4 regions of the Rothia sp. HMSC08A08 genome follow, and region 1 is predicted to be linked to each of the others. Evidence: riboswitches for the same ligand, from Rfam matches in the RefSeq annotation. Region 1 holds a riboswitch; each other region holds the start of a gene.

Region 1 (6,028 bases):
TAACACAAGCATTCTCTATCAATAACATCACCTTGAGTAGGACATATGACTGGTCTAGACCCCGTAGAAGAATACGAAGAGCTACTTGATATTGAGGCTCTGCGTAAAGCCCGTGCCGAAGATGATGGTTATCGCATCTCTCTTGAAGCCTTTCTAAAACAGAATCCGTAAACCGCATCCAGCGGTCTTATTCTTCCGTGAGCAGGTGGTTTTCGGTACGAGCAGGTCGGAAAATCCTACCTGTTCGGCAAAATCCTACCTGCTCGCGAGCTAAGAGGGGTGCCGTCTACCGAGTAGCCGCAAACGGATAGGCGGCGCCTGAGATAACGCCCGCCTCCACGTCTTCCAGGGTTTTGCCGCGGGTCTCGGGCAGGTTACGCCACATAAGCACGGCGATCAGCACGTTCACTACCATGAACCCGAAGAATGAGCCGGTCAGTCCCAGTGCACCCAGAATGACCGGGAATACGAGGGAAAGCAGACCGTTCATCATCCACCCGCAGAATGCGGAAAGGCCCATGCCTACCGCCCGCACCCGAAGCGGGAACAGCTCGCTCATCAGCACCCATGTCGAAACGTTCAGGCAGGTCTGCATCGACCCCACGAACCCAACCACAAGCGCCAGAATAATATAGGGACGCGCGGGGCTGCCCTCCGGCAGGAGCATAGACGCTACCCCGATCAGCAGGTGGAAAAACGCGGTCAGCGAATACCCAGCGATCACCATCGTGCGGCGGTTCACGCGTTCCATCATGCGCAGCGAAAAGATTGAGCCGACCACGGCGATAGCGCCCGGCGCGATATTCGCAATGAGCGCCGAGCCCTCGTCAAACCCAGCTTCTTTGAGCACCTTAATGCCGTAGTACATGATGGAGTTAATACCGGTGAGCTGCTGCCCGGCACCCACCAAAATACCGACCAGCAAAATCCGCACAAACCATTTTTCACGCAGGATTTTACCCGTGCTACCCCTAGTCTCCGTGCCGATTTGGATGCGCGTTTCCTCAAGTGAACGCGCAATGTCCGCAATTTCGGCATCAGCACGTTCGGCGGGGCGGATGCGCCGCATAATAGCGCGCGCATCCTCGGTGCGCCCCTGCGCGATAAGCCAGCGTGGGGATTCGGGCATGCGCAGCATACCGATGAAAAGCGCGAGCGCAGGCAGGGCGCAGACGGCGAACATCCACCGCCATACGCTATCGTGTTCGCCCCAGAGGTTGCCGATGATGGCATTCACGATGAATGCGGCTAGCTGCCCTCCGACGACCATGAGTTCGTTACGCCCGGAGAGTGAGCCGCGAATTTCGTAGGGTGCAAGTTCGGCGAGGAATACGGGTACGACTGCGGATGCGCCTCCCACAGCGAGCCCGAGCATCGTACGACCCATCAACAGTACAGCAATGCTGGGAGTGAAGACGCATGCGAGCGCGCCCGCGATGAAGAGGATTGAGAGTCCGATGATGGTTCTGCGTCGTCCGATGGCATCTGAGATGCGCCCGGTGACCATGGCTCCGAGGGCGGCAGCGAAGGCGAGGGAGCCTGTGACCCAGCCTTGAATGGTGTTGTCCATGCCGAGTTCGCGACTCATGGGGTCGAGGGCGCCGTTGATAACGCCGGTATCGTACCCGAAGAGGAGCCCACCGAAGGTTGCCACCAGCGCGATAACCCCTAGACGGCGGGTGTGCGCGCCCTGCCCGAGCGGGGGTAGTGCACTGGCGCGGTTCGGCGGCTCGGTGGTGATGCTCATGCGGGTATTTTTATCTTTCATGCGGGTCTTGTACGGCACAGGTTGAGAGACCGCACAGTCTTTAAACGCTTGCTGGCTTGGGTATATTCCGGATTAGTTATATTTCCAGCTGGCTATATTCACGGCTGCTCAGAAAAGCGCGATGCTTTCGGGCGCCGGGAAAATCTCGTTGAGCCGCACCAGTTCGTCATCGTTGAAACGCACGCTTGCGGCCTGCGCGTTTGCGCGTACCTGGTCGGGGGTGGTTGCCCCGGCGATCACGCTGGCGACGGGATTCTGCTGTTTGAGCCAAGAGATGGAGGCTTGAACCTCAGAGATCCCCAGATCGGCACAAAATTCGTGGTAGGCATCGAGTTGTTCCCAATCGGCTTGCGCGAGTACCTGCGCTTTGGAGTGCGACAGACGTGACCCTGCAGGGATGCCGTCGCGGCGGTATTTCCCGGTCAAAAGCCCGTTTGCGAGCGGGAAATACGGGAGAACCCCGAGCCCGAAGTGGCGGGCGGCGGGAAGAATTTCGAGTTCGGCACGGCGGTCCAGCAGGTTGTAGTGGTTTTCGGCGGCGATAAACCGCTCAGTGCCGAGCTCGCGGGCGAGATGCTCGGCGTGGGCAAGCTGCCACCCCGCAAAGTTGGAGTGCCCCAGGTAACGCACCTTTCCGCTGGTCACGAGCGTGTCGAGCGCAGACAGGGTCTCTTCCAGCGGGGTGTTCGGGTCGGGGCTGTGGTAGAAATACAGGTCAATGTACTCGGTTCCAAGGCGGCGCAGTGAACCTTCGACGGCACGCATGATGTATCGGCGTGAGCCGCGTGCATCCCAGTCGTTGCCGTTGAGGGTACCAGTAGGGAGCCCGAATTTGGTGACGATGATCAGGTCATCGCGGTTGAGGTTGAGTTTGCGCATCGCGGTACCGAACATGGTTTCTGACAGCCCGGGTTCGGCACCGTACAGGTCGGCAATATCGAAGAAGCCGATACCCGCCTCGACTGCGGCGGCGATAACGGCATTGGTGCCTTCCTGAGTTTGAGTGGGGGTACCGGGGCGTCCCAGATTGTTGCAGCCGATACCAACGGAGGGCACGACCAGCCCGGAGTTCCCCAGGCGTGCATATGCGGGAGATTCGATGCGTTCCATACATTTACTCTACCGTGTTTGACAGTACGTGGTCGCAACATGAAGTTCACGGCACCCTGCAACTCCCTAGAGTAAGACCGGAAGCAGATAAAGAAGGGCCCCGACATATGCGCATATCCTGTGAACCTGCAGACTCACGGGTAGAGGCGGTCGGGGGACTCTTACACATAGTTTACACGACATGTTTTCTCAGAACAATACCCGGTTTTTTCCTTGTAGAATGCCTTCTCCCGCGAGCAGATAGTTTTGTGACGAGCAGATAACATTCCGCTATCTGCTCGTCGACATATTATCTGCTTGCGGCTAAACTTGCGGCCAAATCAGGTGGAGGTTTCAATTCGCCGATCCGAGCTGCCGCGAGCCCGTATGACGTATTGTTTCGCCGCATCCCACAATATTAAGCGGTTATGACCGCTCGACGACATGTGCCGACATATTCTTGCTGACACCGCGCATCCTGCCTAGAATAGGAACGTTATCTATCCAGAGCGACCGAGAGATCTGGCTCTTAGACGTCGCAGCAACCTCGCCAGCCTCCACCCATTGGGTGGACGGACAAGGTGCTCCCGCCAGAACCGATAGAAGTGAATTCCCTTCGCGTCTTGCTAAGATTCGGCGTACCTTCGGGCACGCTTCTATCGGGTGAACACGGAGGAATGAAAATGACGACAGTTCACCCGGCTCTTTCTTACGAGCTGTATCCGCCACGGTCGCACGCAAGCTGCGATTCCCTGCTCAAAACCATTGCCGAGCTTGAGCAAACCAACCCGGATTACGTTTCCGTCACCTATTCGGGCGATGCGCAGCGCCGCCAAAAGACGCTGGCTCTGCTCGATCACCTGGTGCATGAAACCTCGCTGAACCCCCTGGCGCATCTAATCTGCGTGGGGCATTCCGTGGCCGATTTGGAACGCTCGGTTCGTCTGATTCTGGGGCTTGGAGTACGCGGGTTCTTGGCGCTGCGCGGCGATATTCCACCCGAAAACACGCGCCCGCTTGAGCTGCCTTTTGCTCGTTACCTGGTGGAGCTGATTCGCAGGGTGGAACGTGAGGATTTCGCGCATCTTGCCGCGGGGAAGGTGTCGATTGGGGTTGCGGCATACCCGCATAAGCACCCCGAGTCTTCCTCGCTTCTTCAAGACATTGAGATTCTGCTTTCAAAGCAGCGTGCCGGGGCGGATTTCGCCATCACCCAGGTTTTCTTTGAGACCGAGCGCTATTCGGGGTTGGTGGATGCTGCGCGCCTTGCCGGGGTGGAGATGCCCATTATTCCCGGTATTATGCCCGTTACCTCGCTGACTCGGCTGACGAAGCTGTGCGAGCTTGCCGGGCTTGAAGTACCGCGCGAGCTGGCGCATCGCCTAGAAACCGCGAGCGATTCGCGCGAAATGCACCGCATCGGCGTGGAACATGCACTCGACCAATGTCGCAAGGTGCTTGATGCTGGCGCCCCCGGCCTGCATTTCTTCACATTTAACGAGCATGAGGCTGTGCTGGACGTCCTCGAAGAACTCGACGTTCCGCGCTACTCGAACCGTTTCAAACTCCCCCTAAGCGATCTTCAATACCTCTAAACTCCCCTTTTATTTGACACCCTCCCACAGTAAGGAACTAGGATGACCCGCACCCCATTCCCCGCAGCAACCATCGTCGGTTACCCCCGCGTGGGCCGTTTCCGTGAGCTGAAGAAGGCACAGGAAGCGTTCTGGAAAGGCAAAATCACGCAGGATGAACTGCACCAGGCGGCCGCAGATGTGCAGCGCACCTACTATGACCGTGTGATCGAGCGCGGTCTTAGCGTAACCGATTCGTCTATCCCGGCGACTTTCTCGTACTACGATCAGGTGCTCGATGCCGTGCGCCTTTTCACCCTCGTGCCCAAGCGTCTTGCCGACGCCAAGGATGCGCGCGGCCTGCTCGATCTGCCCGGGTACTTTGCTCTAGCGCGCGGCACCGAGACGCTGCCTCCGCTGGAGATGACGAAATGGTTCGATACGAACTACCACTACTTGGTGCCCGAGATCGGTCCGGATACCGAGATCAAGCTGAATCTTGAGGCTATTGACGAGCAGCTTGAAGTCGCCAAGGAACATGGGGTGACGGTGCGCCCGCAGCTGGTCGGCCCGCTCACCCTGCTTCTCGGGGCAAAAGCCGAACAGGGTTCGCCCGAAGGGTTCACACCGCTGGATCGCCTGGACGATTTCGTGAAAGCCTACCAGCAGGTGCTCGCCGAGCTGGCGGCACGCGGCGTGCAGTGGGTGCAGCTCGACGAACCCGGCCTGACCGTGGACCGCGACATTCCCAACGCCAAAATCGCCGAATTGGCGCGTAAAACTTACACCGCGTTGGCAGCCGAAACGAACCGTCCCGCAATCCTGGTGACAAGCCCCTACGGCAATCTGCGCGAGAACCTGCCCGCGCTGTTAGACACCGGTATTGAGGCGCTGCATCTCGACCTGGTTTCCACCCTCTACGATGCCGAGGCGCTGACCGCCTTCAAAGACTCCGGCGTAACCCTGGTGGCGGGTGCCATTAACGGGCGCAATATTTGGCGTGCCGACCTGCGAGCGCTCCTGCACGCGCTCCAGAACATTAACGGCGGCGCGGTGGCGGTTGCGTCCTCAACCTCGCTGCAGCATGTGCCGCACGATCTCGACCTTGAAGACCCCGCCGATGTGCCCGTAGACGGTCTGGCTTTTGCCGACCAGAAAGTCGCCGAGGTCGTGACTCTTGCCCGCGGTCTTGCCGACGGTGAGTCTGCGGTTGAAGCAGAGTTGAAGACCGCCGACGAAGCGCTGGCACGTTTCACGGCGGACCCGCGTAAGCATAATGCCGCAATCCGCGAGCGTGCCGCATCCGTGAAACCGCAGGATTTTGAGCGTCCCGAACTGAAGATCCGCCGGGATGCCCAAGCCGATCTGAATCTGCCGAAGCTGCCGACCACAACCATTGGTTCGTTCCCGCAGACCGGCGATATTCGCCGCCACCGTGCAGAGGCGCGTGCCGGTAAAATCACGCAGCAGCAACTTGACGAGTTCCTGCGTGAAGAGATCGCCTCCGTTATTAAACTCCAGGAAGATTTGGGCCTGGATGTGCTCGTGCACGGTGAGGCCGAACGTAACGACATGGTGCAGTACTTCGCCGAAAACT
Region 2 (6,028 bases), on a different contig from region 1:
CCGATGTGAAGCAGTGTCAAGAGTCCTTCGACCGTACAGTGCGCGCCAATACTTCTGTGTCGATTGGCGAACCTGCTCCTTAATTTCTTCTTGGGGGAGCTTTTCAAATAATTGTGCCGAGTGAATCTTAAGGATTCACTCGGCACAATTGCTATATTCCGCTGTGCTCCCAGCCCTCTAGGTGTTCCCGATATATCACCATATAGGGCGCGAAAGTTATTTCTTCCTCTTCTTATGCGAGGAATCCTGCCCCGTGGAGGGCCCTTCCTCCGAAGATTCGTCCTTGGTCGGCTCAGAGGCTCCGAAGATAACAGCCATCGCCTGAGTGGGCGTGAGCTGACGCTTCTCCTGAACGGTAGTCTCGTGAGACTGCGCCGAACCTTCCGTATTCTCCTGATCGGATGCGGGCGATGCGGCAACCGGGCGCGGCACACCAAAACGTTTATACCCGGACTCGTGAAACTCCACTGACGAAGGGGCTTTCTGCGGCCCAGACTCCCCTGTACGAGCGCTCTGCTCTCGTGTTTCCCGCTCGACCTTAGTATCACCGCCATTACCCGAGGTTTCGGGGCGCGGAACGCGGTTAAAGACCGGCTTCCCCGGGGCTTTCTCACGCTTACCGGGCTTGACCGTGCGCGGCGCGTCCTCGGTACCCCCACCGGATTTCTCAGAGGTATCAAGTTCCACGGTGGGTTCATCCGCTCCCGACAGCTCGATGGTTTGTTCGTCAGATGCCGCATCCTTCGAGTCTGCAGCTTCGGCAGAACTATCCTCACGCAAGGATTCTTGCTCCGTTTTGATACCTAAACTATGCGCTCGCTGTGCTTCTTCTTGCTCAGCAAATTTATTGAGTTCTGCACGGCGGGCGTGCACCTGTTTGACTCGTTCGCGCCGCTGCTGAGCCCGCTCACGCGCCTGCTCTTCACGTTCTTGTGCCTCGCGTTCCTGCTCATCGTTCCTGAGCTGTTCACGCTCTGCCCGCGCCGCGCGACGCTGCTGCAGCATCTCGCTCATGCGACTGCCCAGATTGGGACGTTCATCGGCAAAACGCGGCAGCTCACGACTGCTGTCGGGAAGAAGCACATGGCACAGCAGGTTACCCAACGCGGTACCCGCACCCAGGGTTATTGCGGTCGCCACGGCGAAAGCTGCGGGCGATGCGCCTACCTCGGTAAAACGCCCCACACCCAACGATCCGCTGGAAATCCAACCCAAAATATAAGCCCACACGCCGCAGAGCACACCCACCAGCGAACCCAACACGAGCGAAGAAAGCGGCAGCGCAATCACCCGGTAACGTACCTTCATGGTGATCCACTCCTCCACGTGGTCTTCACCTTCACGCAAGAACCACCAACCGGCAACGGCTCCGGCGCCCAGCGAAACCGCCAGACCCGCATACCCTATCCAGCCCAGGCTCTCAGGGATAGCACCCAGCACCGGAAAGAGCGGAAGATCGCCCATCGTCGTCTGCGACCAACCCACATGTGTATCCACGCCGAACGCAAACCCGGCGCCGGTAGTCCACGACATCGCGTAGATCACCAAGTTCGGAAGGTAACCAAGCTGCAGCAGGGTCACGGCGAGCGCCCCCACCGGCCCGGCGTGAAGTTCCTGGTAAATTGTTGCGATTTGCGACCAACGCATCATCATGGCAACCACCAGCACCAGAGCACCGCCCATAATGAGCGAGAAAATCGCCACCATGGAGGCACGCACAATCGACCACACATAGGAGCTCGCCCATCGCGAGTACTGGCTCATCTGCGAAATCTGTTCGGCGGTGTTCACGCCCACCATACGGGCGAGCGAACGCGATTCATAGTAGCCGCCCCAGATCAACCCGACCAGCACCACTATCTGCGGAATCAACGCCGCACCAACAATACCCAGCAGATGCCGTTCGGTACTCGCCCACGCAAAGGCGACGGCAGCAAAAATACCGTAGGCAGCGCACCCTAATAGTACGGGCTTGAAGAATTCCCCCTCATAGGATGCGCGCGCCAGTTTTCGCCCAGACCTAAAGCATAAGAGCACCGGAATAATGCTCAGCCCCATGGGTACCAGTGTGAGCATGCCGTGCGGCAGAATAATGCCGAAAGCATTCGGAATATTCAGCGGCACACCGTGCATGAGCAGCCACAGGTGGGAGGCAAGAGTTGCGAGTGCGGGAAAATCCATGCGGTTAAAACCGTTGGTAAACCACACCGCCATGAGCAGAACGAGCACAAGCCCGAAAGAAAGCGCGGCGGTAAAAACTAATTCAACGATGCCCTGCAGCCAGAGTGGCATAGGGGCAGAATACCGGGATGTAGAAGAGCTACTTTTCATCGTTCTTCCATCATGCCATGAAACCTGTCAGCGCGTGTGAGCCTGCTGGGCTTTCGGGGAAATAGTTCCGGTTAAATGGCGGCTAACCTTCGTTAACCGCTCACCGTGAACATAGGGGTTACACGAACGTTACTGATGCGCTCTCACCGCCGCGACAGCGCATACAGCTAACTGTGCCGAGCATTTCTCACGGCTTTCTCGAACACGCAGGTACTCCCCCGGTGCTTACGGTGAAAATACTGTGCGGAAGATTAGTCTTCAATCCACGGATTCACCGCGGGCACGCCCCAGGACCGGTACACCTCAGCCTTTGAAGAAACGATTTCGAGGTCGTGAGCTTGGGCGCTCGCCGCCATCAGACCTTCGAGGGCGGCAGTGGGCAGGGGCTCGGCATCTTTACGCCCGTGACTGTGGGTGCCGCGCGGGGCGCTGCGTCCCGCCCATTCGAGGCTTACGCGCGCATCCACGTTAATGATGTGGTCGGCGAATCTGTCGAGAAGTTCGGCAATCCATCGGTCGGTCTCTGGGTAGGGGTAGAGTCCTTTGAGCTCGCCCACACTCAGCACCGAAATGTAGAGGTGTTTATAGGCGCGGCGGCGCAGAAAGGCAACAACTTTGGGATCTGGTGTGGCTTTGCGGATCTCGGCGAGAACATCCGAGTCGAGAAGCAGTCCTGAGGCGCTCATACCCCTATGCTACGCGCAGACCGGCATATTCGACGGCGGGAATACCCTCGGGGTTGGGAAGAAGCAGAAAATTGAGGAATTCGTCGCGCTTAGAAGAAATACGTGCGTAGTCCTGAATACTTACTGCCTGGTAACCGCCGCGTGCGGGTACGGATGCGGCACGCAGATTTTCCTGATAAGAGCGTGCAGGAGTAAGGGGGGATGCTGTAGATGAAGAGCTGTTGTACATTGACAACCATGCGCCGAATGCGCGTTCCTTTCGCGTTGCTCTTGCCTGTACCAAGTGCCACCTGAGGCGGCGAATACAAACCGCTTCGTCATCCGAGCCACCCGTGAACATGGGGTTGGCGTTCGACCATAGTCGGAGCTTATCAGTCGAAACTCTTGAAGCTGAATCCAGGTTACAACAGCTTTCAGGAATCTGTAAACGCCCGAACCTGTCAAATCCTTGTGATTTACATAACGCGATTATGAATGCATACCTGTATATAGCCGCCTCATGGCGGCGTAGTGTGAAGTTTTGGGCCTTCAGAGCAGGTCTACACATTCGAGAAAAATCACGGCACACTGGGTAATGTACAGAAATTTATCTTGCCTCTGATATATCACCATGTCACGCCCACTTTACGCTTCCGGAAAGAAAGAGTGATAACTGTGAAAAAGACTGTACAGATCATGGGGATAGTGGCCGCAATTTTTCTGATCATTGGGTTTGGCTTGTTCATCCTGGCCGGTTGGGGCTCACTCGTAGAGTATCATGCCCTCGAATGGAGGAGCGTGCAGCATAAAGGAGCAAGTCCCCTAACGCGAGCAACCGGCAACCTCAGCTACTGGTTCTTAGGCACCGGCTTTCTTACTGGCTTTATCGCCTTGATTCCGTTCTTCACCACGGCGATCAGGAACTCCCGCAAGACGCACAAAAAGTATCCTAAACAGGCTCAAGACCTACTGAAAGATGGTCAGAACCAGGTTGATTCATAGAGCCAGTATCTAAGGAGCACTTATGAAACTAGTTATATACGCTATTGGTGGACTGGCCATAGCACTCCTCACCATAGGAATCTTTCTGTATATCCTCATGCAATGGGGCGCTCTTGTGGAGTACCACGCCTTCGAGTGGAGGGGTGTTCAACCTACCATGAAGAGTCCATTGACCAAAGCAACCGCTAACCTCAGCTACTGCTTCTTAGGCACCAGTTTACTCGCCGGGCTCTTCGCCTTTATTCTGCTCTTCACCACGACGCCCAAGAAGGCACGCAAGACACACAACAAGCATCTTGAACAGAATAAAACACCCTCAGCAGAAGACCAGAATCAGATTAATTCATAGAGCCAGCATCTAAGGAGCGCCCATGAAAAAAGCTATATACACCGTTGGAGCAGTAGCCGCAGTACTTCTGGTTATCGGGTTTGGATTGCTCATCCTAGCCGGCTGGGGTTCACTCGTGGAATACCACGCCTTCGAATGGAGGGGTGTCGATCCCGCAGGAGCAAGTCCGCTCGTCATGGCGACTAATAATCTGAGCCTATGGTTCCTAGGCATTGGTTTCCTCACCGGCATTATCACCTTTATTCTGCTCTTCACAACGGCGACCAAGAAGGCACGCAAGGCACACAACAAGCATGCTGAGCAGAATAAAACACCCTTGGCAAAAGAACGGGACCAGATGAATCCATAAAGTCAGTTACTCAAGGGGAAAGCATGAAAACTGCACGTATGGTCGGGGCAATAGCTGCACTACTCCTCATTCTCGGTATTGGATTGTTCATCCTAGCCGGCTGGGGAGCAGTCGTTGAGTACCATGCCCTCGAGTGGAGGGGCGTCCAGCCCAAGGGGTCGAGTCCTCTCACACAGGCAGCCGCTACCCTTGCCGTGAGCGTCTTATGCGTTGGCTTCCTGACCACCATCATCACTTTTATTATGTTCTTCACAATAGTCATCAAAAATGCACGTAAAAAACGCTCAGCGCATCTTGGACAGACCTCATAACGAATTACCGCGCGCTTCTTTGACACCCTTGAGATAATGGAACGGTGAGCACGCCAAACCCTTTCCCCGATATCCCCGTCACCGTTGCGCAGATTATTCGGCAGGCGGGGCATAAGGCATACCAGCGCGGGCTTGCTTATGCCCGTCAGCGTGAAGTGGTGCGCTACACCTACGACGAAGACGAAAACACGCTGGAAGGTCTGGTGAATGGGAGCACCCCTATTCCCTATGAGGTAGATATTCGCTTCTTCCCGGGTTCTGACGCCGATTCCAATCTTTTCAACGCACGATGCACATGCCCGGTCGCCGCCGACTGCAAGCACGCCGTCGCTCTCATGCTCACCGCACTCGACCGTGCCAAGACCGCGCGGAAGGCTCTCGACAATGCGCCCGGCGACCGCGTCCGCCAGTCTATGAACCCGGAGAGCCCAGAGGATACCGTGCGACAGGTTGCGGAGGCAGCTGACGATCCCCTGGCGGCGTTGCGCGCATCGGGGGCGATTCGTTCGGCAAGCTCGCTCACCACCGACCCCGAGCCTCTCCCCCTGAACGACCACGAGAATACGCATTCTTCGCCCTCGAAAATTTCGGTGTGGCGGCGCGATATGGCACAGGTTCTCGCTGCCCGGGGCGAAGCATCCGGTATTGATTCGGCACGGGTTCCGGGGGCGCTCGATCTTTCCTTCAGTATCTCGGGTTCATATGCGCGCGGGCGCAATATTCCCGGTGCAACCCCGCCTATCAATTTGCTGGCGCGGCCGCTGATGCAGTCCAAAACCGGGCGCTGGATCAAGGGTGGGCTCAGCTGGGAGACCTTCGCATCCAGCGTGGGTGGGCCGGTCGGTCGTCACGAGGTGTACCCCGAGCACGAACGGTTCTTCGCCGAAATATACGCTATCGCACGCCCGTGGCAGAATATGTACTCTTCGCATCGGGACTGGATTTCGCTCACCGCCACGAACTCCACGCTGCTGTGGGATGTTCTGGCGCGCGCAGAGCAGATTGGCCTGCCGATTCTTCT
Region 3 (5,855 bases), 110 kb from region 1:
AGCGCGCCTGATGCTGGCATTCGTCAGCCTGGTGTTTCTTGTCCCACTGAATTCTCTGCCCGCCTCGGCAGACACGTTGCCAGTCGCCCCTGGTAACCCGGGTGTCGCCCCGAAGGTGACTTCACCTGATACTGACGGTGATGGGCTTTCCGACAGCGTGGAAATCAACGGATACGATGCTGATGGTGATGGTAGACCTGAAGTCGATTACAAGAAAATGGGTGCAAATCCCTACCACAAAGATGTATTCGTTGAGATGGACTATATGCCTGGCGAGCTTGCCAGTGAGGAAGAGCTGGACCGTATCGTGCAGTCTTTTGCTGACTTGAATGTTACTAACCCTGATGGCAGGGCAGGCGTTAATCTTCACCTAGATGCAGGTTCTGCCCGGAGTGCCAAGTATAACTTGGGAGGCGGCAACCAGGTTCCGCACCAAGTGCTTACCAACAATATGAAGTCTTCTGGGGAATTGGCAAATATCAGGGCTCGTAATTTTGATTCTGCCCGCTACAACAGCGGTTTCGACTACATGATCTGGGGCGATTACTATGTGGATAATGAAACCGGAAATCGAAACTCATCAGGAGTAGGGCTTCTAGGTGCCCCCGGCTTCATGGTGACCGTTGGAAAAACCTATTGGGAAGGAGCCAACAGCGATGTTCGCGTGGGCACTTTTATCCACGAGCTGGGGCACAACCTCAACCTGAAGCACGGCGGTACTGACGAATTCAACGGCAAGCCTCAGTACTACAGCGTGATGAATTACAACTATCAGCTCACTGGCATTCCCAAGGCGGACGGAACCCGATACTTCGGATACCTGCAGCAGGATATGCCGACCCTTAACGAATGGGCACTGAATGAGCGCGACGGCTTTGGCCCCCAAGCGGGCGAATACCTGTATACGCACAAAGATAAAAATGGGAAAGACGTTACTCAACCCGCAAATCAACCCATCGATTTCAACCGGAACGGCGTTATTGATAATTCTCCGGTCTCGGTAGATCTCAATGGCGACGGGATACTAAATGAGCTAACTGCTCTCAGTGATCTGAAGAAGCTCAACTTTGATATGACGCCTACTCAGGCTGGAGCTGGCGGTCCTGTGGCTCAGCCTGAAGCGGAAGAAAACCCGGTCACTGCGGATGACGCCCGCAACCTGGGCCTTATTCCCTAAATCATTCGGCGTTCTTCCCAAAACGGGGGCGAAGAGGTGTAGCTGCTGAGGGATGTTATTCCGAGCGTGCGAGGACATACATAACGTTCTGAAGCTGGCGAGGCAACGAGCCAGATGAAACACGCCCTCGCTGCGCCTCTTCGCTCCCGGGCTTTACCCCGCACAACCGTTCATATACCACTCTCTTGCTCAAACGGCATCGTGACGCCGCCCAAGATGTATTCGCATCCGAGAGCCCGCAACATCGCAGGTTCTCGCCGATGAATACCACTCACTTCACTCTCTATGTAAGATTCCCTCTCACTCAACACAACGACACAAGGAATATCTCTCATGAAATTACGTACTATAGTGCGCCTGATGCTGGCGTTTGTCAGCCTGGTGCTTGTCATTCCTCTGAATTCTCTGCCCGTTTCTGCGGTGGAGGCGAAGCCCGCTCAGCCTGCACCCGCGCAGAACCGGAATATAGATCCCGTTCAGAACCCCAACTCGGGTGATCGCGACGGCGATCATATTCCCGACGAGCTGGAAAGAGACGGGTACGATATCAACAACGATGGCATACCAGAGATCGATTTCCCTAAGATGGGCGCGGATCCCAACCATAAGGACATTTTTGTCGAGATGGATTATATGCCCGGTGAGCTTGCCAGTGAGGAAGAGCTGGATCGAATCGTGCAATCTTTCGCGGATATAAATATCAGCAATCCCGACGGCAGAACGGGTATCAATCTGCACTTGGATGCCGGTGCCGCCCGAGGCCCTAAGTATAACTTGGGAGGAGGCGAACAGGTCAAGTGGCAAGTGCTCAGCGACGATATAAGTGACAGAGATGGGAACTGGGCCAAGTTTAAAGCTTCTCATATTAACCAGTATCGTGAAGGGCTCTTTCACTATATGGTTTGGGGCGACTACTATGTGCAACAACAAACTGGGGAGAGCGGTTCATCAGGATTGGGACAATTGGGAGATCTTAATTTCATGGTGACTGTAGGAAAGACACACTGGAATAACGATAAAGGTAATATGAGCGATATTCGCGTGGGTACTTTTATTCACGAGCTGGGGCATAACCTCGGCCTGCAGCACGGTGGTGATGCCGATGAGAAAGGCGAAAAAGGTAAACCACAGTACTTCAGCGTTATGAATTACAACTATCAGCTTACCGGTGTGCCCAAGGCGGATGGAACCAAATATTTCGGATACCTGCAGCAAGATATGCCGACCCTTAAAGAATGGGCCTTGGACGAACGCAAAGGCTTTGGTCCCCAAGCGCGTGGGTACATGTATCGGCCCAATTCAGAGGCCGTACTGAGACCAGCAGATGGACCTGTCGATCTCAACGGTAATGGCGAAATCGACCATGGAATCTATGCTCTTGATCTTAACCATGACGGAATGAAAGGCTGGCTGACGGCACCAAGTGACCTGAAAAAACTGAGCTTTGCAGTTGTGTTTGGACGAGGTGCTGACGAGACTATCCCTGAGCCCAAGGTGGAAATAAACCCCATCACTGCGGATGATGCCCGCAAAATGGACCTCATTTCCTAAATAATTCGACGCTTTTCCTAAAATGGGAGCGAAGAATTGCAGCGGGAGCGTTAAACACGCTCCCGCTGCAAACTATTGCTCCCGAATTTTGCCGTTGCAATCGAAAGAACACTGCTGTCCGCTGGGCGACGTACGCGGCCCTTAATATTACGGGCGACAGTCACAAACATTAATATTCGTCATAATATCGCACCAACCACGACACCCCTTATACACTCAAAATCAAGGATTATGAGTCCCGGTGTAAAGCTCTGGCTAGCCGGGCGGCAACCCTCTCCCGTAGCGGGGTGCTCCAGATGATGATCTGGCTTCAAGGGACACGAAGCAAGTACGGCGCGAATGCGCCACCTGCACGACTTGGAACACCAAGAAGGTCACCACCTATAAGGAGGCGGCGCGCGGGGTGCAGGAACACCCTAACATTCGCGAAAGGATACGTAGATGGCTGAGCAGAAGAAGCGCATCGCAGTTAACGCATTCGACATGACCTGTGTGGGTCACCAGAGCTTCGACCTCTGGCGCCACCCCCGCTCCCGCGCTACCGAGTACAACACCATCAAATACTGGACTGACCTGGCACAGATCCTTGAGAAGGGCCTCTTCGACGGCGTATTCCTAGCCGATGTTGTGGGCATCTACGATATTTACAAGAACTCCGCTGCGCCAGCTATCGAAGGCGGCGCGCAGGTGCCCGTGAACGATCCGTTCATGCAGATTTCCGCAATGGCCGCCGTAACCGAGCACTTGGGCTTCGGCGTGACCTCAGCCGTCACCTACGAGCAGCCTTACACGCTTGCCCGCAAGTACGCTTCTCTCGACCACCTCACTAACGGACGTGTGGGCTTTAACGTGGTGACCTCATACCTGCCTTCCGCCGCCGAATGTCAGGGCCTCGAAACCCAGATTGAGCACGACACCCGATACGAACTCGCCGAAGAGTTCCTGGATGTCTGCTACAAGCTCTGGGAAGGCTCCTGGGAAGACGGCGCGGTCGTCAAAGACCGCGAGAAGGGTATCTACGCCGACCCCGCCAAGGTGCACCCGATTCAGCACAAGGGCAAGTACTTCAGCGTGCCTGGTGCGGGTCTGACCGAGCCCAGCCCCCAGCGTACCCCCGTGATTTTCCAGGCGGGCGCATCCAGCCGCGGGCAGAAGTTCTCGGGCAAGCATGCCGAAGTTGTGTTTATCGGTGCGCTGCGCCCCGATTTGACCCGCATTATTACCGACCGTATCCGTGACCGCGCCGAAGAGAACGGCCGCGGCCGCGACGAAATCAAGGTTTTCGCGATGCTCTCCATCATTGTGGACGAAACCGAAGAGAAGGCGAAGGCAAAGTACGAAGAGTACCGCAAGTACGTGAACCTGGAATCTTCGCAGGCCATTATCGGCGGCTGGTCCGGTGTGGATCTTTCCCAGTTCGACGAGGACGAGGTACTCAACTATGTGAAAACCGAGTCGATTCAGTCCTTCCTCACCCCCTTCACCCTGCAGGCCAAGGATAAGCAGTGGACGCGTAAGGATATTGCCGAGCACTGCACTATCGGCGGTATGGGCGAGGTTATTGTGGGCGACCCGCAGCAGGTGGCTGACGAGCTCGAACGCTGGATTGATGAAGGCGGACTGGACGGTATTAACCTGGCATACCACGTTTCACCCGGCTCCTTCGAGGACTTCATCGAGTTCGTGGTTCCCGAGCTGCAAAAGCGTGGACGCTACCGCACCTCCTACGAAGGTGAGACCCTGCGCGAAAGCCTGTTCGGCAAGGGACAGACTAAGGTTGCAGACTCCCACCCGGCCGCGAAGTACCGCGGCGCATACGTGGGTAAGCCCTCCACAGCAGACACCCCGGCACGCGCTATCGCCAACTAAACCCGCTGCTCCTGCACGCTTGGTTGTAAAATCTCCCCTCCTGGGATGATAAAAAGAGCCTTTATTTGAATAAAGCATTAAAAATGCCGCTTTATTCGAATAAAGGCTCTTTTTTTACGCACGTTTAAAATGGGGTGCATGAGCGAAACAACCCTGTATGATCCTCAAACCCGCTGCCCCTGCACAAGCGGCGAGGTATACGGTGCCTGCTGCGGGCGGTACCTGGGCGAGTTTGCCGCATCCGGAACCTTGGGCGCGCCCACACCGCTGGCTCTGATGCGCTCGCGGTTCACCGCCTTCGCCCTGCACGATGCGCCCTACCTGCTGGCGAGCTGGCACCCGCATACGCGCCCCGCCGAGTTAATGCTGGATGAAACGCTGCGCTGGTACCGGCTGGATATTCTGGGCTCTTCGGGCGGTCCCTTCGATGCGGCGGGCACGGTCGAGTTCGCGGCGTACTACCGTTCAGTTCCCGGTACGCCCGCCGAAGAACGTGTGAAAGGTGCCATGCACGAAAAATCTCGCTTCGAGAAAGTGCACGGCACCTGGTACTACCTAGACGGCGAGGTCAGCTAAGTTCCTCCCGATCGGGTAGCATGGCAGAAATATTCCTCTTATGGTATGTTTTTGCCATGATGTCAGTCGCGGAATATGCCCAGCACGCCGGGGTGAGCCCCCGAAGCGTGCGTGCACGCCTTGAACGAGGATCTTTGAGTGGACAAAAAATCGCCGGGCGGTGGATGGTTTCAGATAACCCGCACGAGCATCACTCCGCACATGGGCGCAAAATCTCGATGTCATCCTTCAATCAACTTGCCGCCTATCTTGACGGTAACAGTGCATCCCTTACCCCCGATGCACGCCGCCGTGCCAAAGAACGTGCACATAACCTCTCCGAACGTGGGGTAGAAGCTCTTAGACAGTATGCAGTGCGTGCAGATGCGAAACTTCAATTCTATGCTGTGCCTTCTGCTGACCTGCATGACTTGATGGACGAACGAACATTAGCGCTTACGGGTGTCAGCCACGAATATTCGGAAATTTACGGGGCTACCGTAGAAGCATATGTGACTCCCCACAATCTCGAATCCCTGAAATTTATCTACGCACTGCGTGAAGTTCCGGCACAGGATGCCAACGTTATTCTTCGCGCAGTCAAAGAGTTGCCTAAGATTCGCCCCTTGCACGTTGCGGTTGACCTCCTAGTTTCCAAAGACCCGAGAAGCGAGCGGGAAGCGGAACGTCTGGTGAAAGGACT
Region 4 (6,028 bases), on a different contig from region 1:
ACCACCTGCTCGCGAGAAGGGAAAGGTTATAGCAGATTCGTGCGTGCACCCGAGCGGATGCGTCGCGCAGCGGCATGTACTAGGACAAGCCCCGCAAGTGCCCAAAGTACGCAGACTAGCACCTCAGTCACAACTGTTGAATCCACCATTTCAGAAGAGCCGCTCACCAAAGCAATCGTTCGTCCGCCGGGAACCAATGTACACAATGCCGCCAGCCACGCCGGGTATGCATCTACCGGCACGATCACGCCCGCACTGATAGGCAGAAGCGCTCCTAAGATAGTTCCTCCCAGGTATGGGTCGGAAAGATACAACCCCAGCCCAGCGGCGAAAACACCCAGACATACACCTGCCATGAGAGCCAGGGGTAAGAGTGTCACAGAACGCACAAGCATGGACAGGCTGCCTTCAAGGGAACCACCGAAACCGGTATAGGCAGCTGCAACACCCAGGTTCGTGATGCCAGTGATCAGAGCTAAAAGCACGGGCATTGCAGAGACTCCCAGCCAATAAGCCGCATCAAACCGTCGGGCGGTGCACACCTGCTCGAACACTCCCAGCCAGCGGTCGGTCGCCGCGCGCGCCACAACACCGACTGCCACGCTGAGTACCACGCTTGCCAGGGCAGAGGCGCATGCGATCCGCACAGGATCAGGTGCGGAAAGATCGCGTCCTAGTAGAACGCTGAACAGCACGCTCATCCCCGGTACGATCACGAGGGTGCTGAGTGCCGTACCAACTGTGGCGAAGGTGATGGATGAAGACCACCCAACCTTGGCGGTACTGTTCAGACGATAGAGAAAGTTCGTTCGTTTAAACATCGCAGCCTCCTAGATTGCACCCAGAGTGCCATGTACCGTTGCCGCGCGTAGTGCTCGCCTACCCAATAGATATGCCGCGAGCATCCAGAGGGCTGTGACCGCACAGGTTTGCACTACCACGCCCAGAAAGTCACCGAATGAGTTCATAGGCATCTGCCCAAGCAGAACCTTCACGGGTGCCTGAATCGGAATCAGCGTGCCGAGCCCATCAAGCCATGCAGGCGCGGAACTCTCGGTAAAAAGCACCCCGGAAGCCACGAAAACCGGCACAAGCAGCAGCTCCTCATAGGCGATAGCGTTCGGGGTCGCCACAAAGAACCCTGCAATCACGAAGGTCACCGCCAGACACGAGATCCACAGCAGCGAAAGACCCACCAGATAGCGTGCACCCACCTGAGCAAAGTCCGTGAAATCTACCGAGAAGGTGCACAGCGCCCAGAAAACCCAGGCCAATGGCAGGGCGGCAAGCCCAAAAATGGAGGCAGTTGAGACCACCGCTGCGAGCGCCCGCAGCGGGTTCACGGCACCATTGAGCAGATACACGAACGTTCCCCGGTAGCGCTCAAAGTTGAGGATCCCGGCGGCAACGATGCACATATTCCAGGTGCCGATAATGCCTGCGCGAGTCCAGGCGAGGGTCGCATCAACTGGCCAGGCACCAGCGGCGAGCGCCTGCAGGGCCGTCGCCCCAAAGGTGCTCAGCAGCAGTAACTGCAGGAAGTAGGGAACTGTGAGAAATTGGCGCAGGGAAAAGGACATTAGGCGAAGTTGCCGGTTCATCGTTTCAGTCCTTCCGCCATGGCCAGATATGCCTCTTCGAGGGTGGCTGGGCGAGTATACAGCGGTGTGAGCATCTGAACCTCACGCTCAGTGAGAATACGGGTCAGCAGAGCCTCTGCATGTTCGGTCCTGAAGGGGTGCGACCCTTCCGAAACAGAACGTTCATTCCAGTACACGGTGATCTCCCACTCGCTACCGCGCGGGGTCAGCAACACTGTTCCCGCATCGCTCAAAGACCGGGCAAGTTCTTGAAGCACCGTCCCGGCATTCGCACACACACGCCCCACGGTGGTAGCGGAAATCCCGGCATGCGCGGTAATATCCGCTATCGTGCCCGAAACCGCCATGCGACCGGCACCGATGACCGTGACCCGATGCGCTAACTCCTCAATCTCGCCCAGCAGATGGCTCGTGAGTAAAATGGCGGTGCCGTCATCAGCGAGGGCGCGAATTAGCTGGCGAATTGTCAGCGAAATATCTGGGTCAAGCCCATTCGTCGGCTCATCCAAAAGCAGCAGTTTCGGCTCGCCCAGCAGTGCCCGTGCGATGTGCAGACGTTGTTTCATACCGCGGGAAAACTCTTGTACCTTCTTCGCGGCGACATCGGCAAGATCAACCCGTTCCAAAGCGTTTGCCACCTGGGTACGGCGTTTGCGCGCGCTAACCCCGGCAAGGTCGGCAAAGAAGAGAAGATTATCGCGGGCGGATGCTCGCGGATAGAACCCGGTATCCCCGCCGAGCGCAAGCCCTAGGGACGCGCGCGCACGCTGGGGGTGCGCAAGCGCATCCACCCCGTCGATGCGCACAGTTCCGCTCGTGGGAGTCAGCAGTGTTGCGCACATCTGCACAACCGTTGTTTTCCCCGCTCCATTGGGACCGAGCAGAGCATTAATTTCGCCGGAACTTATGCTGAGTGAAACATTATCGACAGCGGTGAAAGCGTGTTCACCCTTGCCAAAGGTGCGGCATAGCTGTGCCGCGTCAAGAATTGTAGACATTGTGATAAAACCTTGCGGTGCTTAGTCACCCGAAGCCTCTTGAGCATGGTGTTCGCACGCCTGCAATACGTGGGGCGGGTGAGATGAATAGTCGTGAGAGAGGCACTTCTTAGTGCCTGAATAATCCCAAGTCACCGACTGCAGATGCGGAAGGTATAACAATAAAACCCTCAGAACTTTGGTGTCCCAAGCGCTCACTATGCGCTCATGAAATGTATCGAACCAAAGCAGGGTTATTTCTGAAATTTTTAGAGCCCACCATCTGGGCGGGCATTCCGCGAGCCGGTGCGACTTTAGCGGGAGGTCATACCTCATCACTCCTAGATTCAAGGTTTCAATCAGTGTAGCATGGCTCACGATTGCCTACACTGATGGTAATTTAGCGACGGCTAACGGCAGATCACATGGCTTTAGCGGTTCGGGTACAACATAGGCACGGTCACAAGCGCATAAGTATTGGTGTTTCTCCCAAACAATAGGCTGTCGTGAAAACAGTTCATAAAACGTCATCTTTGCAACAATGCGCCGAAAACACGCATCCCGCTTGACCATGTGCGCTTCCTATGAAACTCTAGATGCAGGTCATGAGAGCCAGTGATAAGCCCCAGCTAGCTGGCCGGCAACCCTCCTCCGCGGTGGGGTGCCCTGGGTGAGGACCAGGCGTTGAACACAAAGTACAACGCAAGCGCGGGACCGATGTGCCCGATTCTGGTACATCGTTTTTTCGTTTGCAGAGAAGAAAGCCTAAGAGCTCTGTACCGAAATCGGCATGCGGCCCCCTGAACTATTACAAGGAGCTTCGCATGAGCAACACTACAGTCCCGACTCCCGCCAACCCCGCCGGTTGGAAATTTGAAACCCGCCAGATTCACGCGGGGCAGGCACCGGATGCTGCAACGGGAGCTCGGGCGTTACCTATCTACCAGACCACCTCGTTCGTTTTCGAGAACGCAGAACAGGCCGCTAACCGTTTTGCTCTCACAGAGCTTGGGCCTATCTATACCCGTCTGAACAACCCCACCCAAGAGGTTATCGAAAACCGCATCGCATCCCTTGAAGGGGGAGTGGGCGCGCTTTTGCTGGCCTCAGGCCAAGCGGCTATTACCTATGCGATTCTCAACATTGCGGGTGCGGGCGACCATATCGTGGCTTCCCCCTCGATCTACGGAGGAACCTACAATCTACTGAAATATACGCTTGCCGACCTCGGCGTTGAAACTACGTTTGTTGAGAACCCGGACGACCTGCAGCAATGGCGCGATGCGGTTCGCCCCAACACGAAACTCTTCTACGGAGAAACCGTACCTAACCCCCGGAACGATGTGCTCGACATCGAGCCTATCGCCCAGATCGCCCACGACAATGGCGTTCCCCTAATCGTCGATAACACTGTTCCCACTCCTTACCTTGTGCGCCCCATCGAATTTGGTGCGGATGTGGTAATCCATTCCGCCACGAAATATCTGGGTGGGCACGGCACCTCAATTGGCGGTGTTATCGTGGACTCCGGGAATTTCGACTATGGTGCCAATCCCGAAAAGTTCCCCAAGTTCAACGAGCCGGCACCTGGCTACCATGGTCTAGTTTATGCCCGTGACTTAGGCAAAGACTCCGCCTTCGGTGCTAACCTTTCCTATATTCTCAAGGCGCGAGTATCGCTTCTGCGCGACACCGGGGCGGCGATCTCTCCAACCAACGCCTTCAACATTGGTATCGGTCTGGAGACTCTTTCCCTGCGCATCGAACGCCATATCGAGAACGCGACCAAGGTTGCAAACTGGTTGGAGGAGCATCCGCTGGTCGATCAGGTGATCTGGGCCGGTCTGCCTTCATCGCCCTGGTACGAGCGAGCCCAGAAGTACCTGCCGAAGGGGCCGGGCGCCGTCATAGGATTTACCCTTAAAGACGCCGACCTGGAACAGACCCGTACCTTTGTGGACGCCCTGCAGCTGCACTCCAATGTGGCGAATATCGGCGATGTGCGTTCGCTTGTTATTCACCCTGCATCCACCACCCACTCGCAGCTTTCTGAAGAAGAGCTAGAGGCAATCGGTGTGAGCAAAAACTTTGTGCGCCTCTCTGTAGGTATCGAAAATATTGACGATATTATTGCAGATCTTGAACTGGGCTTTGCGACTCTGAACGCCTAACCTGCACCGCCGCGACCGGGCTGCACAGTAAGTGCCCGGTCGCGGTATCGGCCATTACCAACTACCGGTTACCCAGGAGAAAACATGACGGAAAATACCGTACACGCCACCTATCTGTCGCAGCTGCAGTATCCCAGCGCTCAGGGGTACCTGCGGCAGATGGCGATTGGTGATTTCACCCTCGAAAACGGTACCGTGCTTCCACAGGTGAACATTGGCTACGAGACGTGGGGGACTCTTAACGAAGCTGGGGACAACGCGATTCTTATTCTGCATGCCCTTACCGGCGACACCCATGTCTCGCGAGGGATTCCCACATCGGATATGCCTGCACCCAGTATCCGTGCGGTCGAAAGTGATGGTTGGTGGGAAGGTATTGTGGGGCCGGGCGCGGTGGTCGATACCACCAAATATTTTGTGATAGCCCCCAATATCCTGGGCGGATGCTACGGCTCAACCGGCCCGGCAAGCATCGTACCCGAGGGATACCCGGGCGCCGGAAAACCCTGGGGGTCACGCTTCCCTCACGTCACTATTCGCGACTCGGTACGAGCCGAAGCCGAACTTATCGCCCGGTTGGGGATTAAGAGTTTTCACCACGTCATCGGCGGATCGCTCGGCGGAGCACGCGCTATCGAATGGGCGGCAACCTTCCCCGAGCTGGTACGCGGATGCGCGGTCATCGCCGCCGGCCCCGCCGCCACTGCCGAACAGATTTCCTGGGCGCACACCCAGAACCTCGCCATCCGTGCTGATGCCAATTTTGCTTCCGGCGACTATTACGGGGGAGCGGCACCCACAGCCGGGCTCGCGCTGGCGAGGCGCATAGCCCATACCACCTACCGCAGCCCAGCAGAGTTGGAGCACCGCTTTGGGCGGCAGGCAAACCGCGGAGAATCCACCGACGGCGGGTCCATCGGTGAGAACCGCGGACGATATGCGGTCGAAAGCTACCTGGACCACCATGGCGATAAGCTCGTTGAGCGTTTCGATGCCAATAGTTACCTTGCCGTGAACGAGGCGCTGATTTCACACGATGTTGCACGCGGGCGCGGCAGCCTCTCGCATGCGCTTGCGCTCAGCGATTGTAAGTGGACTATCGCCGCCGTAAGCACCGATCGCCTGTTTTTCCCGCACGAATCGTACCGTCTGGCGGAGGCGCTGCCGGTTCCCGTAAAGGTCGATATTATCGAATCCGACCACGGACATGACGGTTTCTTAGTCGAATCCCGCCAGTTGGAGGCGATTCTCGCTAAGGCTCTCGGAGTCCCGGTTCCCG

The links. Region 1 has a riboswitch for S-adenosylmethionine ahead of HMPREF3164_RS06910 (methylenetetrahydrofolate reductase). Riboswitches for the same ligand answer to the same signal wherever they lie in the genome.
Positions count from the first base shown of each region.
Region 2: linked by a shared signal. The riboswitch ahead of HMPREF3164_RS09970 (nuclease PIN) and the one ahead of HMPREF3164_RS06910 (methylenetetrahydrofolate reductase) in region 1 are both predicted to bind S-adenosylmethionine.
Region 3: linked by a shared signal. The riboswitch ahead of HMPREF3164_RS07335 (LLM class flavin-dependent oxidoreductase) and the one ahead of HMPREF3164_RS06910 (methylenetetrahydrofolate reductase) in region 1 are both predicted to bind S-adenosylmethionine.
Region 4: linked by a shared signal. The riboswitch ahead of HMPREF3164_RS04350 (bifunctional o-acetylhomoserine/o-acetylserine sulfhydrylase) and the one ahead of HMPREF3164_RS06910 (methylenetetrahydrofolate reductase) in region 1 are both predicted to bind S-adenosylmethionine.

Region 1 covers NZ_KV793075.1:35,149-41,176, reverse strand. Annotated here, with positions in the region: gene HMPREF3164_RS06925 (antitoxin PHD) at 46-171, shown strand; gene HMPREF3164_RS06920 (sugar porter family MFS transporter) at 287-1,768, opposite strand; gene HMPREF3164_RS06915 (aldo/keto reductase) at 1,877-2,878, opposite strand; SAM riboswitch class I at 3,355-3,463, shown strand; gene HMPREF3164_RS06910 (methylenetetrahydrofolate reductase) at 3,541-4,452, shown strand; gene metE (5-methyltetrahydropteroyltriglutamate--homocysteine S-methyltransferase) at 4,495-6,028, shown strand, end outside.
Region 2 covers NZ_KV793081.1:120,115-126,142, forward strand. Annotated here, with positions in the region: gene HMPREF3164_RS09955 (hypothetical protein) at 1-83, shown strand, start outside; gene HMPREF3164_RS09960 (cell division protein PerM) at 217-2,292, opposite strand; gene HMPREF3164_RS09965 (PIN domain-containing protein) at 2,583-3,017, opposite strand; gene HMPREF3164_RS09970 (nuclease PIN) at 3,022-3,300, opposite strand; SAM riboswitch class IV at 3,279-3,407, opposite strand; gene HMPREF3164_RS09975 (hypothetical protein) at 3,672-3,998, shown strand; gene HMPREF3164_RS09980 (hypothetical protein) at 4,021-4,347, shown strand; gene HMPREF3164_RS09985 (hypothetical protein) at 4,370-4,696, shown strand; gene HMPREF3164_RS09990 (hypothetical protein) at 4,720-5,007, shown strand; gene HMPREF3164_RS09995 (DEAD/DEAH box helicase) at 5,052-6,028, shown strand, end outside.
Region 3 covers NZ_KV793075.1:147,563-153,417, forward strand. Annotated here, with positions in the region: gene HMPREF3164_RS07325 (C4-dicarboxylate ABC transporter substrate-binding protein) at 1-1,177, shown strand, start outside; gene HMPREF3164_RS07330 (zinc-dependent metalloprotease family protein) at 1,511-2,728, shown strand; SAM riboswitch class IV at 2,956-3,065, shown strand; gene HMPREF3164_RS07335 (LLM class flavin-dependent oxidoreductase) at 3,170-4,597, shown strand; gene HMPREF3164_RS07340 (YchJ family protein) at 4,736-5,173, shown strand; gene HMPREF3164_RS07345 (hypothetical protein) at 5,230-5,855, shown strand, end outside.
Region 4 covers NZ_KV793063.1:10,067-16,094, reverse strand. Annotated here, with positions in the region: gene HMPREF3164_RS04365 (hypothetical protein) at 27-821, opposite strand; gene HMPREF3164_RS04360 (ABC transporter permease) at 831-1,601, opposite strand; gene HMPREF3164_RS04355 (ABC transporter ATP-binding protein) at 1,598-2,599, opposite strand; SAM riboswitch class IV at 3,180-3,293, shown strand; gene HMPREF3164_RS04350 (bifunctional o-acetylhomoserine/o-acetylserine sulfhydrylase) at 3,403-4,749, shown strand; gene HMPREF3164_RS04345 (homoserine O-acetyltransferase MetX) at 4,834-6,028, shown strand, end outside.